DNA from 2 places in the Bradyrhizobium sp. 33ap4 genome. Region 2 is predicted to be linked to the other one. Evidence: predicted binding sites of a transcription regulator. Region 2 holds the regulator's gene; the other holds the start of a gene.
What was found. The regulator HrcA, encoded in region 2, represses chaperone genes, less so after heat shock. The targets are predictions, from matches to a motif close to GTTAGCACTCNCNNNNNGNGAGTGCTAAC.

Region 1: Q2M23_RS10555 (co-chaperone GroES) is a predicted target of HrcA. The motif match lies at 3,176-3,204, and genes of this name have one in related genera.

Annotation. Positions count from the first base shown of each region.
Region 1 covers NZ_JAUMTJ010000011.1:8,386-17,253, reverse strand. The annotation lists gene Q2M23_RS10575 (L,D-transpeptidase) at 1-628, opposite strand, end outside; gene Q2M23_RS10570 (protein phosphatase CheZ) at 939-1,715, shown strand; gene Q2M23_RS10565 (hypothetical protein) at 1,952-2,230, shown strand; gene Q2M23_RS10560 (hypothetical protein) at 2,462-2,980, opposite strand; gene Q2M23_RS10555 (co-chaperone GroES) at 3,299-3,595, shown strand; gene groL (chaperonin GroEL) at 3,800-5,449, shown strand; gene Q2M23_RS10545 (hypothetical protein) at 5,540-5,830, shown strand; partial or broken gene Q2M23_RS10540 (antibiotic biosynthesis monooxygenase family protein) at 5,862-6,229, opposite strand; gene Q2M23_RS10535 (MarR family winged helix-turn-helix transcriptional regulator) at 6,328-6,804, shown strand; gene Q2M23_RS10530 (hypothetical protein) at 6,913-8,112, shown strand; gene Q2M23_RS10525 (hypothetical protein) at 8,131-8,328, opposite strand; gene Q2M23_RS10520 (ester cyclase) at 8,577-8,868, shown strand, end outside.
Region 2 covers NZ_JAUMTJ010000049.1:62,450-71,317, forward strand. The annotation lists gene dnaK (molecular chaperone DnaK) at 1-257, opposite strand, end outside; gene Q2M23_RS31225 (hypothetical protein) at 824-1,759, shown strand; gene pncA (bifunctional nicotinamidase/pyrazinamidase) at 1,857-2,567, shown strand; gene Q2M23_RS31235 (helix-turn-helix domain-containing protein) at 2,590-3,444, shown strand; gene Q2M23_RS31240 (VOC family protein) at 3,513-3,938, shown strand; gene grpE (nucleotide exchange factor GrpE) at 3,987-4,592, opposite strand; gene hrcA (heat-inducible transcriptional repressor HrcA) at 4,758-5,846, opposite strand; gene rph (ribonuclease PH) at 6,029-6,742, shown strand; gene rdgB (RdgB/HAM1 family non-canonical purine NTP pyrophosphatase) at 6,754-7,389, shown strand; gene hemW (radical SAM family heme chaperone HemW) at 7,376-8,533, shown strand; gene Q2M23_RS31270 (penicillin-binding protein activator) at 8,726-8,868, opposite strand, start outside.

The DNA of each region.
Region 1 (8,868 bases), on a different contig from region 2:
TTTCCGGGCCGCCTTCCATGTGCCGCGGCAGATCGGGACGGCGCGCCAGCATTTCCGGCGGCGGCGTCCAGGCCGGCCACTCCTTCTTGGCCGAGATCGTCTTGACGCCGGCCCAGGTGAAGCCGGGCCGGCCGACGCCGATGCCGTAGCGCAGCGCGCGGCCGTCGCCCTGCACCAGATAGAGAAACTTGTTCGGCGTATCGACGACGATGGTGCCGGCGCTTTCCTTGCCGCTATAGTCGACCAGTTGCTTCTCGTATCTCGGATCGAACGGACGCTGCGCCGGATCGCCCGCGGCCTCTTCCTGCTGCCGGAGCATCTGCTGCTGCGGATCCATCGGCGGCAGCTGACGGTTGCCGTAATAGCCAGGCTGCTGCTGATACGGCTGTGGCGAATAACCCTGCGACGACGGCGCATCGCCGAACAGGAATTCGATGAAGCCGCCGCCCATGTTGGAGCGCTGCGGCTGCACATAGGCGGTGCGCATCGGCGGCTGCGGAGCGCCCTGATTGGCATAGATGACGGCGGGCCCGGCGGGCGCTGCCGCGTCGATCGCCATGGCGTGATGGGGAACGGCAATAAGAGAAGACGCGCCGGCGAGCAGCGCAAGCGTGGTTTTCCTGAACATCGACGTACTCTGTACTGGTTTCGTCGTGACGTGATGCGCGCGGCGCCGACTTTGCGCCGTTGCACGTGGTCAATAAGCAATGAAAACCGCATCGGTTTGGTAAACGGATCGGCCGTTTCGATTCACCACATCGGCAATGGAGCGCGGTTTTCCCTGACAGCGTTTATTTTGCGTGAACGGCGTGGCGACATGGTTAATCGCCGGTATCGCCGCGCTTGCGCGCTATCCGCGCAAACAGTTCCGGCGTGAACCTGACGTTAAATCCGCTCTGTCTAGAACGGACTTCAGTGAAGGGGCGGGAATGAAAATCATGTCAGTGAAGCGCAAGCGTTTTCGTGTCGAGCAGGCGATGGGCGAGGTTGTGATGCCGGAGCCGGATGTTACGGGCGGCGCCGATCTCGGTCCGATGCATCGCGAGATCATGGCCGAGCTTCGCTCGATCCGCGCCCAGATGGCCGCAGCCCCGGCACAGCGCACCGGCGACAGCGTCGATGCGGCGGTCGCCCGCGAAGTCGCCGAGACCCACGCGCTGCTCGAGACCTACCGTGCGCAGGTCGAACAGTGTGAGAAGCTCAAGGTCGAGCTCGACCTGATCCACGACGCGATCAGCCGCACCAAGCGCGAGATCGCCGTGCTGCATGGCAAGAGCTTCAACGGCGAGGAGATGGCCAAGGTCAATGGCGAGCTCGGCGCCGTGGTCGGCGGCACCGAACAGGCCACCCAGCAGATCCTCGAGGCGGTGGAGGCGATCGACCAGGCCGCGTCCGCGCTCGCCAACAACGTCACGCCCGACCAGCAGAAGCGGCTCAGCGAAGATATTCAGGAGCGCGTGGTCTCGATCTTCGAGGCCTGCAACTTCCAGGACCTCACCGGCCAGCGCATCAGCAAGGTGATGCAGACGATGAAGTTCATCGAACAGCACATCAACGAGATGATGAACATCTGGGGCGGCGTCGACGCGATCAAGTCGCACGTCCCGGCGATCGTCGACACCCGCGAGGGCGATGCCCGCCTGCTCAACGGTCCGAAGCTCGACGGCGACGCCGGCCACGCCTCACAGGACGACATCGACGCGATGTTCAACTGAGGTTTCTCAGATCAGCACGAAAAACGCCGGCCCTCGGGCCGGCGTTCTTGTTTGAGCGAGCCCACCCAGTAGAGGTCACCAGACACAGCGCCGTGCTCGTGCTGCCGTTGCGCCGGCTTCACGCACAGACGTACGGCCGCGCGCGGGCGTTGATCTACGTCAATCCGATCCATGCCTTGCTGCTCATTATGTTGGGCCGCGCCTGAAGCGGCGCACCATCTTTTGGCCCGCCCGCGATGAGGAGGATCACCATGCGTCGGACGAACATTTTTCCAACCAAGTCAGTGACGGTTGCGGGAATAGCGGCGAGCCTGATGTTGGGGTTTGCAGGCGCCGCTCTCAGTCCAGCACCGGCCAACGCCGTGATTTACTGCACGTATGTCGGTTATCCGGCAGGCTGCGTGGCGCGGGCAGGCGTTGTGCTCAGGCCTCGTCCGGTGGCGCGCGCTGCGGTCCGCCACAATGCGGGCGGCAATTTGAATGGCGGCGTCAATCGGGTTGGCGTGCGGCGATAAGGCCGTGTTTGCGGGTCTCCTTCCCTTCTCCCCTTGTGGGAGAAGGTGGCGCGGATGCAATCCGCGCCAGATGAGGGGTTGTCGCCGCCTACTCAAATCTCGAAAGGGTCACTCGCGGAGGGAGACCCCTCACCCGGATTGCATCTGACGATGCAATCCGACCTCTCCCACAAGGGGAGAGGTGCACCGACTATGCGGCGCTTTGTCGGAAGATCGCTCGAAGTCCCGCCGTTACGCCCTCGGGGCGCAGCGGACGTAGACCATGTTGCCGTAGCGGACCCCGGCGTCCTTGTCGACGAAGCGGGTGATCATGACGCGGCCATCGAACGAGACGATCTCGCGGTCCTGCTCGCCGGGCGTCGGTCCAGGCGGGCCGATATAGTTCTTGCCACTCGGGGAACCCTTCAGCCGCAGTTCCTGCGGGGTGGCCTGGTCGGCCAGATGCATGATGACGCCGCCGTTCTGGCCGGCGCCGATCACGTAAGGCTGCTTGCACTGGCCGCGCGCGGCGGCCTCGGTGCGGGCGCGATCGGCGGGATTCTGGAACGAGGCGAGACCCCAGCGGCCGACGATCTCATCGGCGCGGATGCTTGCGGGCATTTCGGGGGCGACCCCCGGCTCGGCTGGCGCCGGCTCAGGGTTCGACGACAACGACGGCAGGCTCATGCTGCCGCACGCCCCCAAGAGTGTCGTCAGCGCCGAAACAGCCGCGAACCGTGCGACCAATCGCGCGTTGAATGACCTGATCATATGCATCCCCCGACTATGTCCCGGCCGCACCCGTCCTGCAGCCAAGCGTAAAACTTAAGACGGAGCAATGACGTCTGACAAAATTACGTCATCGCTACGATTTGGTTTCTGGTCCACCATCCTATATTGGCCTCACCAAGGCCTTAACCCGTTTGCTTGACAGAAACTGCGCCAGGCCATATTTCCCGGCCCACAATTAGCACTCTCGCACCACGATTGCTAAGAGCGTCGGGCGTCCTGCCCAGCGCCGACCGGGCCGGCATCCAACGCCGGTCCCGATGAACCGGACCTGAAACCGAGCCTCCAAGAGGGAACGTCATGGCTAAATCCACCTTCCGCCCCCTGCACGACCGCGTCGTGGTCAAGCGTATCGATGCCGAGGAGAAATCCAAGGGCGGCATCATCATTCCGGACTCGGCGAAGGAGAAGCCGTCCCAGGGCGAGATCGTCGCCGTCGGCCCGGGTGGCCGCGACGAGGCCGGCAAGCTGATCCCGATCGACCTCAAGGTCGGCGACCGCGTGCTGTTCGGCAAATGGTCGGGCACCGAGGTCAAGCTCGACAACCAGGAACTCCTGATCATGAAGGAGTCCGACATCATGGGCGTGCTGGCGTAAGCGCCACGACCAATTCGAGAGCGCCCACTCTCTCCGCCGTCATTCCCGGACCTGATCCGGGCATCCATCAATCTTCGCAAGATTCTCGCAAGGACGATGGATTGCCGGGTCATCTGGCACGAAGACGCACTTCGTGCTTTTGCCCGGCAATGACGAGCGCAGATGCCGGGCGACCGCATCCAATCATTCCAGGAGTTCAAATCAATGGCTGCCAAGGACGTAAAATTCGCCGGAGAGGCCCGCGACCGCATGCTGCGCGGTGTCGACGTGCTCGCCAACGCCGTGAAGGTGACGCTCGGCCCCAAGGGCCGCAACGTCGTCATCGAGAAGAGCTTCGGCGCTCCCCGCATCACCAAGGACGGCGTCACCGTCGCCAAGGAGATCGAGCTCGACGACAAGTTCGAGAACATGGGCGCGCAGATGCTGCGCGAGGTCGCTTCCAAGACCAACGATACCGCCGGTGACGGCACCACCACCGCGACCGTGCTGGCGCAGGCCATCGTCCGCGAGGGCGCCAAGTCGGTCGCCGCCGGCATGAACCCGATGGACCTCAAGCGCGGTATCGACACCGCGGTCGCGGCCGTGATCAAGGACATCGAGAAGCGCGCCAAGCCGGTCGCCTCCTCGTCCGAAGTCGCCCAGGTCGGCACCATCTCGGCCAATGGCGATGCCGCGATCGGCAAGATGATCGCGCAGGCGATGCAGAAGGTCGGCAACGAGGGCGTGATCACCGTCGAGGAGAACAAGTCGCTCGAGACCGAGGTCGATATCGTCGAGGGCATGAAGTTCGACCGCGGCTACCTCAGCCCCTACTTCATCACCAACGCCGAGAAGATGACCGCCGAGCTCGAGGATGCCTACATCCTGCTGCACGAGAAGAAGCTGTCCGGCCTGCAGTCCATGCTGCCGGTGCTGGAAGCCGTGGTGCAGTCGGGCCGTCCGCTCTTGATCCTCGCCGAGGACGTCGAGGGCGAGGCGCTGGCGACCCTGGTCGTCAACCGCCTGCGCGGCGGGCTCAAGGTCGCCGCCGTCAAGGCGCCGGGCTTCGGCGATCGCCGCAAGGCGATGCTGGAGGACATCGCGATCCTGACCGGCGGTCAGCTGATCTCCGACGACCTCGGCATGAAGCTCGAGAGCGTCACGATCAACATGCTCGGCCGCGCCGGCAAGATCGTGATCGACAAGGAGAACACCACGATCGTCAAGGGCGCCGGCAAGAAGAAGGACATCGACGCCCGCGTTGGCCAGATCAAGGCGCAGATCGAGGAGACCACCTCGGACTACGACCGTGAGAAGCTGCAGGAGCGCCTCGCCAAGCTCGCCGGCGGCGTTGCGGTGATCAAGGTCGGCGGTGCGACCGAGGTCGAGGTCAAGGAGAAGAAGGACCGTGTCGAGGACGCGCTGAACGCGACCCGCGCCGCGGTGCAGGAAGGCATCGTGCCGGGCGGCGGCGTCGCGCTGCTGCGCGCCAAGAAGGCGGTCGGCCGGCTCACCAACCCGAATGCTGACGTCCAGGCCGGCATCAACATCGTGCTCAAGGCGCTCGAAGCTCCGGTCCGCCAGATCTCGGAGAACGCCGGTGTCGAGGGCTCGATCGTGGTCGGCAAGATCCTCGAGAACAAGTCGGAGACCTTCGGCTTCGACGCGCAGACCGAGGACTATGTCGACATGGTCGACAAGGGCATCATCGACCCCGCCAAGGTGGTGCGCACCGCCTTGCAGGACGCCTCCTCCGTGGCCGGCCTGCTCGTGACCACCGAAGCCATGGTCGCCGAACTGCCGAAGGACGCGGCGCCGGCAATGCCGGGCGGCGGTGGCGGCATGGGTGGAATGGGCGGCATGGGCGGCTTCTAAGCCTCCCCCATCCCTATCGAGATCGAAGGCCGCCTCCGGGCGGCCTTCTTTTTTGCAGTTTGATTACGATCGGGATGCAAGGATCATCTGATGTCCCGCGACGCCAAATCACTGACGTCAACGCTCGTGCTGTTCTACGCGATCGGCGCACTGCTTGCGCTCGGCGCCTATGCCCTGGACAGCCTCGATGATCTTGCGGTCGTCTTGACGTTCTGGCTCAGGCAAACGCTGACGTTTGTCGTCCTCGGCGCGGGTTATGGCGTCTATTACGTCATTTCGGGTTCTGCCGGTCATCGTCCAAAAGCGCCGTTGCGATTTCTGGACATCTCGTTTCTGGCCGCTGCTTCCACGCTTGGGGTTGGCATCCTCGTGCACAGCTGAGCGATCCTTGATGCGACGGCCTGACAGTCCGTTACGCCACGCAGATGTCCGGCACCGCCACCTTCTGGAACAGGTGCGGCGAGGCTACCGCCGAGGCCGGATAGGCCGAGAGCTTGGCCCTGAACTCGGGGTTCATGAAAGCGGCGCGAAGGCGGCGGTCGATTCCCAGACCGCGTAGTTCAGATAGGCCGGGCTCTCGCCGAGCGCGCGGTGCAGCTGGGTCGAGATGAAGCCCGGCTGCCGCTTCATGATGGCGGCGTCGTCCTGCCAGGCCTTGAGAAACGTGTCCTCGTCGGCCGCATCGAGCGTGAAGAGGTTGATGAGCACGACGTTGCTGGCATCGACCGCGAGCTGGCGGTCGATCGGGAAAGCGGGGTCCAGGGGGCGCATCTGCGGCATGGTTGGCTCCGTTCGATATGGCGTTACCATGTCATTCCGTACTGATGGATACATGCAGAAATTGACATTATGATGTCAATACGTTTATATGGTGACAAATGCCGAATGCAAAACGAACGCCGGCGGGCGAAGCCCTGAGCACCCTGATTCCCGACCTGTTCAGGCTCAACAGCCTGCTGTTCACATCAGGCGACCGGCTGGTGGCCGGGCTCGGGCTGACCAGCGCGCGCTGGCAGATCCTCGGCGCCATCGTCGCCACAGAGCGCCCGCAACCGGTCGCATGGCTGGCGCGCGACCTCGGCGCTGCCCGACAGAACGTGCAGCGGATCGTCAACGACCTCGAACGGGACGGGCTCGTCGCCTTCGAAACCAACCCGCATCACCGCCGCGCCCAGCACGTCGTGCTGACCGCCAAGGGGCGGCAAAGCTTCGACGCGGCCATGCGCCTGCAGCTGCCTTGGGTGAACGGCCTCGCCGACGGGCTGTCGATGAAGGACCTCGAAACCGTGAGCCGGGTCGTGACGGTGCTGCGCGGCCGACTGGAGGGCGGCGAGGAACCTGACGAACGCACATGACCGCGATAGCGGCGCGAGGCCGCCGTTAGGCGGCCTTCTTTTTTGGCCAATGACATGGAGGTTTGCTAGTTACGACGGAACCGATTCTGCCCTTCGAGGACTTATCGTATGCGCGCGCTCCCGCTCCTGCTGCTCGGTCTTGCCGTCACCTCGGCGCCTGCCCTCGCCCAGATGAAGCTGCAATCGAAGGCGGCTCCCGCCAATGGCCCCGAGACGCGCTATTTCACCTCGATCGACGGCCTGATGGACGGCAATGCCGACGTCGTGCTGAAGGAAACCCGCCAGGGCAAGACCGTGACCGCGGCCGTGCTCGACGTCTGCTATCCCGCCGACAAGAGCTCCGACCGCAAGGACCGCTTCGTCGCCAACCTGACCGTCAGCGGCCAGACGCTTTCCGGCACCGCCCAGAGCGTCGCCGACAAGCAGCCGGTCACCGTCAAACTGAACCGCAAGCAAACCGGCGACGGTTTTGAGTTCCGCGGCCAGATCACGATCGGCCAGACCGTGACCGAGGTCGCCTCGACGGACAATTCCGATCTCAGCGAGAAGGAATTCCAGGACAACCAGGCCACCGAGGACGGCATCACGCCGCAGCCGAAGGATTTCACTGACGTTTCGCCGGAATCGATCGGTGTGCGGGTGAAGCTCGATGCGGCGGCGGATTTCCTCAAGAGCCTGAAAGGCGAGGCCGTCGAGATCGGCACCTCCAGCCTTGCGGTGACCTGCGATGCGATGCGCTCCGGCGAGCAGACCATCAACCTCACCGTCGATCCCGAGCACGCCGGCGCGCTGCTCGCCAAGGCGAAATCCGCGCCCGGCGTGACCGCGGCCGGCTGGACCAGCGGGGTGGTCGAGATGGACCGCACCATCCGCTTTGCTGCCGCCGATTGGCGCGAGGGCGACAAACTCAACCATGACAAGCTGGCAACCGCGATCGCGGGCGTGCTGGCGAAGACGCTTGCCGCAAAGCCCGCCTCGGCGACGTGGAACGCGAACACCGGCAAGCTCAAGCTGGTGCTGAAGCGGCCCAGCGCGATTTACCCGGCACTCGGCCTCACCCAGAATTACGAGATCACTGCCCTGGTCTCGCCCGACAAGCCCGGCAGCTCTGACCGGCTGATGCTGTGGGTCTCGAGCCCCACCGTTTCGACATCGGACGACAGCGCCGGCGCCAAGCTCAATCTGTCCGACGATTCCAGCAGCGACGAGGAAGGCAGCGAGACCAGGGACGACAACGGCGCGATCGACGCGCTGCTCAAGGAGTTCAAGGGCCAGCGCTGGGACGCCGACAAGTCGGTGTGGCGGTAAGGCCGCCGCTGTCCTGAGTTAAGCCGCCTTCGTCTTCAGCGGCACGACGTTGTCGCGCACGGCCTTCGGGGTGGCGTCCGGACCGGACTGAAGCATCCCGTCGCTTCTGACGAACAATTCGGAACGAGGCTCGATCGCAGCGCGATCGAGCAGCGCCCGCAGCTCGTTACGAAGTCCGTCGCCGCGCAGCGCGGCGATCGCATCGAAGTTGCGCATGATGTTCTCCTGCGTGATCGCAATCAGATTCTCGCATTCGTCTTTCGCGAGCCACCCGCTTCCCGATTCCGCGACGACGCTCGAGAAGCCGTGCTAAGCGCCATATCGACACAGCGGAATCTCGTCTGAAACTCGATCGCTCGCCCGATCTGAAATCGGGTGGTGCGAGACACGCCTCCAAATGTTCACTGCGCGCATCGAGAGAGCGCCGGTCGCGATACTGGCAACGCGCAAATGGAGACGAAGAGATGTCAGAGGAAAACAAGAACGTCGTAGGCCGGTGGTTCAAGGAGTTCTGGGGCAACCCCTGGAATCCGCGCATCATCAACGAGCTCGCCACAGCAGACATTGTCGTGCACTACCCGATGCACGAACCGAAGAAGGGCCGCGCCGCGGTCACGCAGTTCATAACCGAATTTCGCGAAGCCTTTCCGGATCTCAATTTCTGGGGCGTCGGCGATCTCGTCGCGGAAGGTGATCTCGTCGTCGGCCGCTGGGAAGGCGGCGGTACGCACACGGGACCTGCGTTCAGCGACTTCC
Region 2 (8,868 bases):
TTGTCCTTCTCGACCATCGGGTCGTCATAGCGGCGGCCAATGAGGCGCTTCACCGCAAAGAACGTACGCTCGGGATTGGTCACCGCCTGGCGCTTCGCCGGCTGGCCGACGAGGCGCTCGCCATCGTCAGTGAAAGCAACGATCGACGGCGTCGTTCGCATGCCCTCGGCATTCTCGATCACCTTGGCGTTCTTGCCATCCATTACGGCGACGCACGAATTCGTGGTGCCGAGGTCGATCCCAATGACCTTACCCATGGTTTTGATATCCTCTTTGCTACGGCAGGTTGGTTGGGCCCTGACGGCGCTCCGTACCGAACCCCCAGACGTTCACATACTCGCGATATTGCGACGGTGAGCCTGATATAGGAGAGAGGGTCCTGCCCGCAAGGACTGGACGCAACGTTGAGGCCTGAAAAGACTGACGTTTGAAAGATTGTGTCAGCCCGGCCGCAGCGCCGGTTCAAGCCCGATCCAAGTTAACAAATCGGCAATGATGCGGCACGCCGTCGACCGCGAACATCCGCCACGCGACGTCCGCGCTGTTGAGTGAACACTCACAAACGTCGTATGCGGAAGCGGGCGCAGGCCGAGGGCGCGCTGTTTGGCCGCTGGTGGCCGATCGTCGGAAACGTCGGGAAACTGGAAAGTGCCAGCCAATGGGCACGAAAAGCCCCTGGAATCGGGCCTGCAGGCCCGGAGTGCGGCTTTGGCGGCCTGTTACAGGGTCATCAAAACCGCTAAAAGCGGTCCGACTGAAAGAGGCCATCCAGCCCTGCACCGGCCCCGTTGCGCGGCCACCAAGCAAAACCGGTAGATTCCCCATGACGCCTTTTCGACTTCTCGTTGCGGTTGCCTTGCTGCTTGCTGCCACCTGTCGTGGCTTTGCCGCCGACGTGGTGTTTCCGCCGGGCGCGCATGTCGGGATGAAGCCGCTGGTGGGCCTCAACCGCGCCAAGTCGTTCATCGGCTTCGAGACCGAGGACCAGGGCGTGAAGGTCTTGATCGCCGATCTGCCCGCGGACGCCTACAACGAGGTCGTGAGCGCCTTCAAGGCCAACCCGGCTGGTAGCGGAAACATCAAGCCGGAGAGCCTCGAGACGCCGGCGGGCCTCGCCTATTACACCGTGGAGAGCGCGCGTGACGGCACCACCAATGTGCGGCGCTATTCCATGATCCTGCCGGGACCGACCTTCTCCGGCTATGTCGCGGTGCAGGTGCCGGAGAACGCGAGCAAGATCTACACCGACGACGCCGTGCGGCAGATGTTCGCCACCGCCCAGATCCGCAACGAGGTGCCGGTCGACGAGCAGCTAAGCATGATGCCGTTCAAGGTCACCGAGCTGAGCAGCTTCAAGAATGTCCGCATGCTGGCGCCGGGCGCGGCGCTGCTGATGGCCGACGGCGACGACAAGGGCCTTGAGACCAAGCCCTTTATGCTGCTTGGCATCATCGGCTCGGCCCCGGCCACACCGGATGATCGCGGCCGCTTCGCCCAGCAGATCGCCACCACGATCCCCGGCGTGCGCGACGGGCGGATCACCATGTCCGAACCGATCCGGATCGACGGCCAGCCCGGCTTCGAGACGCGCATCGACGCCGTCAGCGGCAAGGACAATACCCCGGTGACCATCGTGCAGTGGCTGCGATTCGGCGCGCAGACATCGATGCGTATCATCGGCAGCTCCCCGCGCACCGATTGGGAGAAGGCCTTCCCGCGCTTCCGCGCGGTGCGCGACGGCATCCAGCCGCGCGGCTGATCAGCCGCTCGCAGCTCCAGTCGGAAAAATCCCACTTTCGTCGTTCGCCGAACGGAACTAGCCTCCTCGTGCAATTATCAAAGCGAGGAGGGGCTCGATGCCGGATCGACGACAGGTTGTTGCAGGCCTCGGTACGCTGGCGCTTGCCGCGCTGGTTCCAAAACATCTCTGGGCGGCTGCGATCAAGCCCGACGACGGCTCCGCGCTGCTCGTGATCGACGTCCAGAACTGCTTCCTGCCTGGCGGCAGCCTCGCGGTGAAGGACGGCGAGCAGGTGGTGCCGGTGATCAACCGGATCGCCAAGAGCTTTGCCAATGTGGTGATGACGCAGGACTGGCACACGCCCGGACACATCTCCTTTGCCTCGACCCATTCCGGCAAGAAGCCGTTCGAGACCGTCGACCTTGCCTATGGCAAGCAGGTGCTGTGGCCCGACCACTGCGTGCAGGGCACCGACGGCGCATCGCTGTCGAAGGAACTCGCGATCCCGCAGGCCGAGCTGATCATCCGCAAGGGTTTTCACAAGGACGTCGACAGCTACTCCGCCTTCACCGAGGCCGACGGCAAGACCACCACCGGGCTCGCCGCCTATCTCAAGGCGCGCAACGTCGAGCGGGTTTTCGTGGCCGGGCTCGCCACCGATTTCTGCGTGGCATGGACCGCGCTCGATGCGCGCAAGGCCGGCTTCGAGACCTATGTGGTGGAAGATGCCTGCCGCGGCATCGACACCCAGGGATCGCTCGCCAAGGCCTGGGACGACCTGGCCAAGGCCGGCGTCAAGCGCATCCAGTCCTCGGATATCGCGTAAGACGCAGCCTCGCGAGATTCGCATGGCCGAGCCTGCGTCACCTCATGCATTCGATCTCGCGCAGCGCCTGCCGTCGCCGCGCATGGCTGGCCTGATCGTCCGGATCACCGGTTATCGCGAGACCGCAACGGGCCGGTTCGCGCAGCGGCAGACCGCGCCGCTGATCGTCCCGCTGATCATCAGTTTCGGCTCGCCGTTCCTGATCGCGCTGTCGCGCGAGCCCGGTGCGGCCGATCGTCAGCTCAGCTTCGCCGCCGGCCTGCATGCCGGGCCTGTCTACATCGAGTCCGACGGGCGCGCCGCCTGCGTGCAGGTCGATTTCACCCCGCTCGGCGCCTACGGCTTCTTCGGCGGCGCCGTGACCGACCTGGTCGGGCGCATGGTCGATATCGACGATGTGCTCGGCCATGATGGCCGTCGTCTGCGCGAACAGCTCGGCGCCGTGACCTGCTGGCAGCGCCGCTTCGACCTGATCGAGGCGTTCGTGCTGCGCCGCGCCGGCCACATGCCGTCTCCCGAAATCGCGTTCGCCTATCGAAAACTGGCGCGTTCGGCCGGCGCTATCAGCATCACGGCATTGGCCGACGAGATCGGCTGGAGCCGCAAGCATCTGGCTGGCCGGTTTCGGTCCGAACTCGGCCTCGCCCCCAAATCGCTGGCGCGCATGATGCGGTTTCACCGGGCGAGCCGGCTGGCGCAAAGCGGCGCAGCGCTTGGCTGGGCGGGGATCGCGGCGGAAAGCGGCTATGCCGACCAGGCCCATCTCGCCCGCGAGTTCGTCGAATTCGCAGGCGAACCGCCAACCGCCTGGGCGCGCCGCCGGGCGCTGACCGACCGCCGGCTGGTTCACGCCGGCGATGGGCTGGCGGACTGGTAACAAACCTTCAAGCCAACGCCGCGTTGCCCCGTGCAGGATGGCGCCGTCAGCCAAGGAGGTGAGCGACCATGACGCACGACATCGAACCGCCCCGCATCTACCCAACCCTGCGCTGCAAGGATGCCGAGGCGATGACCAATTGGCTCACGACGGTGCTTGGGTTCACCGAACACGTCGTCTACCGCGATGGCGGCGTGATCCATCACGCCGAGCTCGCCTATGGTTCCTCGATGCTGATGCTGGGCCAGAGCCGCGACGACGCATATGGCAGGCTGGTCGGCGACCTCGACAACCGCCGCACCGACTCGATCTATATCGCCGTCGACGATCCCGACGCGCTGCACGCGAAGGTCAAGGCTGCCGGAGCGAAGATCGAGATGGAACCGCGAAACACGGATTATGGCAGCCGCGACTTCGCCTGCCGCGATCCGGAAGGAAATCTCTGGAGCTTCGGCACCTATTGGCCGAAGGCACACGAGAAGCCGCGACTGTGAGCCCGCGCAATCCGCGAGCTCACAGACGGGTGTCCGGGATCGGACGGATCAGGCGGTGATGTCAGCGGTCGGGGCGGCCTTGGCGCCGCCCTTGGAGACGCCGACCAGCGCCGGACGCAGGATGCGCTCGCCGATCATGTAACCGGCCTGCACGACCTGCACCACGGTGCCCGACGGCACCGACGGATCGGGCACCTCGAACATCGCCTGCTGGAAGTTCGGATCGAACTTCTCGCCGATCGGGTCGAACTTCTTGACGCCGTTCTTCTCCAGCGCGTTGAGCAGCGAACGTTCGGTCAGCTCGACGCCTTCGATCAGCGCCTTCAGGCCGGGATCGGCGGCTTCCTTGGTCTCGGCCGGCACCGCATCGAGCGCGCGCTGCAGGTTGTCGGCGATATCGAGCACGTCGCGGGCAAAGCCGGTGATGCCGTAGGTCTTGGCGTCGGCGACCTCGCGGCGGGTGCGCTGGCGGAGATTCTCCATCTCGGCCAGGGTGCGCAGCGTCCGGTCGCGCGCCTCGGCGAGTTCCTTGGTCAGCGCCTCCGCCGATCCGGCTTCGGGCTCGTCAGGCATGATGTAGGGCTTCGAGACCACGGGCTCACCCGTCGGCGCCGAATTCTCGGTGTTGTCATTGGCCCGGTTCGGATCGGTCATGGCTTGCCTTCTCGAAAACTCGCGTCGGTTCAAATCTTGGGGATTGCTTGCCGGGATATCGTGCTTTGGGCGGCGAAAATCAAGCGCAACATACCGGTCTCGGGAACTGGGATCTCCGGCTTGGGTGAAGAAAACCCGTCAAATGAAAGCGAAATCGCCCCCCGGTCAGCCGCCCAGCATCTTGCTGACGATGCGCGCGGCATAATCGACGGTCGGGATCACCCGCGCATAGTTCAGCCGCGTCGGTCCGATCACGCCGAGGACGCCCACGATCCGCCCCTGGGCGTCGCCGTAGGGCGCGATGATGGTCGAGGAACCCGACAGCGAGAACAGCTTGTTCTCCGAGCCGATGAAGATCCGCACGCCCTCGCCGCGTTCGGCGCGGCCGAGCAGATCGATCACCCCGCGCTTGGTTTCGAGATCGTCGAACAGCGACTTGATGCGCTCGAGATCGTCGAGCGCGTGCAGGTCCTCGAGCAGATTGGCGTGACCGCGCACGATCAGCTGGCGGTCCTCATTCTCGCCGCCGGACCAACTCGCGATGCCCGCCGCGACCACCTTTTGCGTGAGCTGATCGAGCTCGGCGCGATTTTGCGTCAGTGCCGTCTCGAGCTCGAGCCGCGCTTCGGCCAGCGTCCGGCCGCGGATCCGCGCATTGAGGAAATTGGTCGCCTCGGTCAGGGCTGAGGATGGAACACCCGGCGGCAGTGCCAGCACGCGGTTTTCGACCTGGCCGTCTTCGCCGACCAACACGACCAGCGCCTTTTCCGGCTCCAGCCGGACGAACTCGATGTGCTTCAGCCGCGCATTCGACTTTTGCGTCAGCACCACCGCCGCGGCGCGGGTCAGCCCCGACAACCGCGTCAAGGCTTCGCCAAGCGCGGCCTCGACGGATTGCGCGCGGCCGACGGCCGCAAGCTGGGTCTGGATCGACTGACGCTCGGCCTCGGTGAGGTCGCCGACCTGCATCAGCGCATCGACGAAGAAGCGCAGCCCGAGTTCGGTCGGCAAGCGGCCGGCGGAGGTGTGCGGCGCATAGATCAGGCCGAGCTGCTCGAGATCCGACATCACGTTGCGGACCGAGGCCGGCGACAGCGGTAATGCGATCAGGCGCGAAATGTTGCGCGAACCGACCGGCTCGCCGGTTGCGAGATAGCTTTCGACGATTTGACGAAAAATATCGCGCGAACGCTCGTTGAGCTGGGCGAGCCCGGCATGCGGCGCGATCAGGCCAATCGGATCGTGGTGAGTCACACTCCAGTCCCTCACAATTACTGCATAATTTGTCGATCCGGGAGGCCGATGACAAGCATGCATTCGGCCCCGTCGTACCGGACCCTACCGGGGCCGAAAACCCTCGCCAAAACCCTTGCCGCTGCCCCTTCCCGCTCCTACAAGCACCGCCAGCCAATTTTCTCGGATTTCTGGAGGATTTCATGCGGCCAAGCCGCCGTGCACCCGATGAACTGCGTCCCGTGTCGCTGGAACGCGGCGTCGTCAAATATGCCGAGGGTTCCTGCATGGTGAAGTTCGGCGACACCCATGTGCTGGTGACCGCCACGCTGGAAGAGCGGCTGCCGCCGTGGCTGAAGGGCCAGGGCCGCGGCTGGGTCACCGCCGAATACGGCATGCTGCCGCGTGCTACCCTGGAACGCACCCGCCGCGAGGCCTCGGCCGGCAAGCAGGGCGGCCGGACGGTCGAGATCCAGCGGCTGATCGGCCGCTCGCTGCGCGCGGCCGTCGACCTCGAGGCGCTCGGCGAGCGCCAGATCACGGTCGATTGCGACGTCATCCAGGCCGACGGCGGCACCCGCACCGCCTCGATCACCGGTGCCTGGGTGGCGCTGGCCGACTGCATCAACTGGATGAAGACCCGCAACATGCTGAAGACCAATGTGTTGCGCGACAATGTGGCGGCGATCTCGTGCGGCATCTACCAGGGCACGCCGGTGCTCGATCTCGACTATGCCGAGGATTCCGAAGCCGACACCGACGCCAATTTCGTCATGACCGGCGACGGCCGGATCATCGAGGTGCAGGGCACCGCCGAGAAGACGCCGTTCTCGGAAGGTGAATTCCTGGCGCTGATGGCGCTGGCGCGCAAAGGTGTCGCGCGTCTGGTCGACTTGCAAAAGATCGCGGTGGCGTAGTCAGATTGGTCATGCACCGCCGAATCACCGGAAGGCTCGTCATCGCCACCCATAATCCCGGCAAGCTTGCCGAGATGCGGGAACTGCTGGCGCCGCACGGCGTCGAGGTGGTGTCGGCCGGCGAGCTCGACCTCGCCGAGCCCGAGGAGACCGGCGACAATTTTCGCGCCAACGCGGCGATCAAGGCGATCGCGGCAGCGAAGGCGACCGGACTGCCCGCCTTCGCCGACGATTCCGGCCTCGTGGTCGACGCGCTCGACGGCGCGCCCGGGATCTACTCGGCGCGCTGGGCCGGCGAGGGCAAGGACTTCATGGCGGCGATGACGCGGATCGAGCGGCTGCTGCAGGAACGCGGCGCCACCGCACCGGACCGGCGCAAGGCGCACTTCGTGTCGGCGTTGTGCGTGGCCTGGCCCGACGATCATCTCGAGCAGGTCGAGGCCCGCGTCGATGGAACCCTCGTCTGGCCGCCGCGTGGCACCGCCGGCTTTGGCTACGATCCGGCCTTCCTGCCCGACGGCTACACGCGGACCTTCGGCGAGATGACCAGCATCGAGAAGCACGGCCTGCCGCCGCTCGGGCTCGGCCTGTCGCATCGCGCCCGCGCCTTCGTGAAGCTCGCGGAGATCTGCCTTGAGCCACGCTGACCGAGAAGCCTTCGGCGTCTACGTGCACTGGCCGTTCTGCCTGTCGAAATGCCCGTATTGTGATTTCAACAGCCATGTGCGGCATGCGCCGGTCGACGAGGAGCGTTTCGTGCGCGCGTTCGCCCGCGAGATCGAGACGACGGCCGCGCGCGTGCCGGGGCGGCAGGTGTCCTCGATCTTCCTCGGCGGCGGCACGCCGTCGTTGATGCAGCCGAAGACCGTCGGTGCCGTGCTCGATGCGATCGGCAAGCACTGGACGGTGGCGCGCGATGTCGAGGTCACGCTCGAGGCCAATCCGACCAGCGTCGAGGCGACGCGCTTTCGCGGCTATCGCGCAGCCGGCGTCAATCGCGTCTCGCTCGGCGTGCAGGCGCTCGATGACGTCTCGCTGAAGGCGCTTGGCCGCCTGCACACCGCGCGCGAGGCGCTCGACGCGGTCGCGATCGCGCGCTCTGCGTTCGACCGTTACTCGTTCGATCTGATCTATGCCCGCCCCGACCAGACGCCGCGGATGTGGGCCGATGAACTGAAGCAGGCGATCTCGGAAGCGGCCGAGCATCTGTCGCTCTACCAGCTCACGATCGAGGAAGGCACGCCGTTCTTCGGGCTGCATGCCGCCGGCAAATTGCAGACGCCGGACGAAGCGACCGCGCGCGCGCTCTACGACGTGACGCAGGAGGTCTGCGCCCGCGAGGGATTGCCGGCCTATGAGATCTCCAATCACGCCCGCGCCGGCGCGGAGTGCAAGCACAACCTCGTCTACTGGCGCGGTGAGGAATATGCCGGCATCGGCCCCGGCGCACATGGCCGGCTCGACATCGATGGCGTCAGGCACGCGACCGCAACCGAGCGGCGCCCCGAGGCGTGGCTGTTGAACGTCGAGGAGCGCGGTCACGGCGTCGTCAGCGATGACAGCCTCAACAGCGAAGAACGCGCCGACGAGTTTCTGCTGATGGGGCTGCGGCTCGCCGAGGGCATCGATCCCAAGCGCTATGCGAAGCTCTCCGGCCGCCAGCTCGACCCGCACCGGATCGCGATGCTGCGCGAGGAAGGCGCGATCGCCGTCGACGCCGACGGACGACTGCGGGTGACGACGTCGGGATTCCCGGTGCTCGACGCGGTCGTTGCGGATCTCGCCGCCTAGAACCTATCCCGTTCCGATTGAATCGGAACGAGGCTCTAGATTCTTGTTTTGACGCGTTTTCTTCACGCGAACCGGTATCCACTTCGCTCGAAACCGCTCTAGGTGCATGCTGCCAAATATCGAAAACAACCCCATGCAAAGGAGCTGGCGGGTGCCGGCGCTCGACAAGGCAGCTTGACCGCCCGACGAAAATCAAGCGCCAAAGCTCTTCGGCGAGCCTGCCACCGGCGTGCTGCCGCCTGAGGCCACCTTCATGACCGCAAGGCCACGCTCATTGGTGCCGTCGGAGCGGAAGCGGAACAGACCGTCGATACCGGCAAAGCCGGACGGATTGG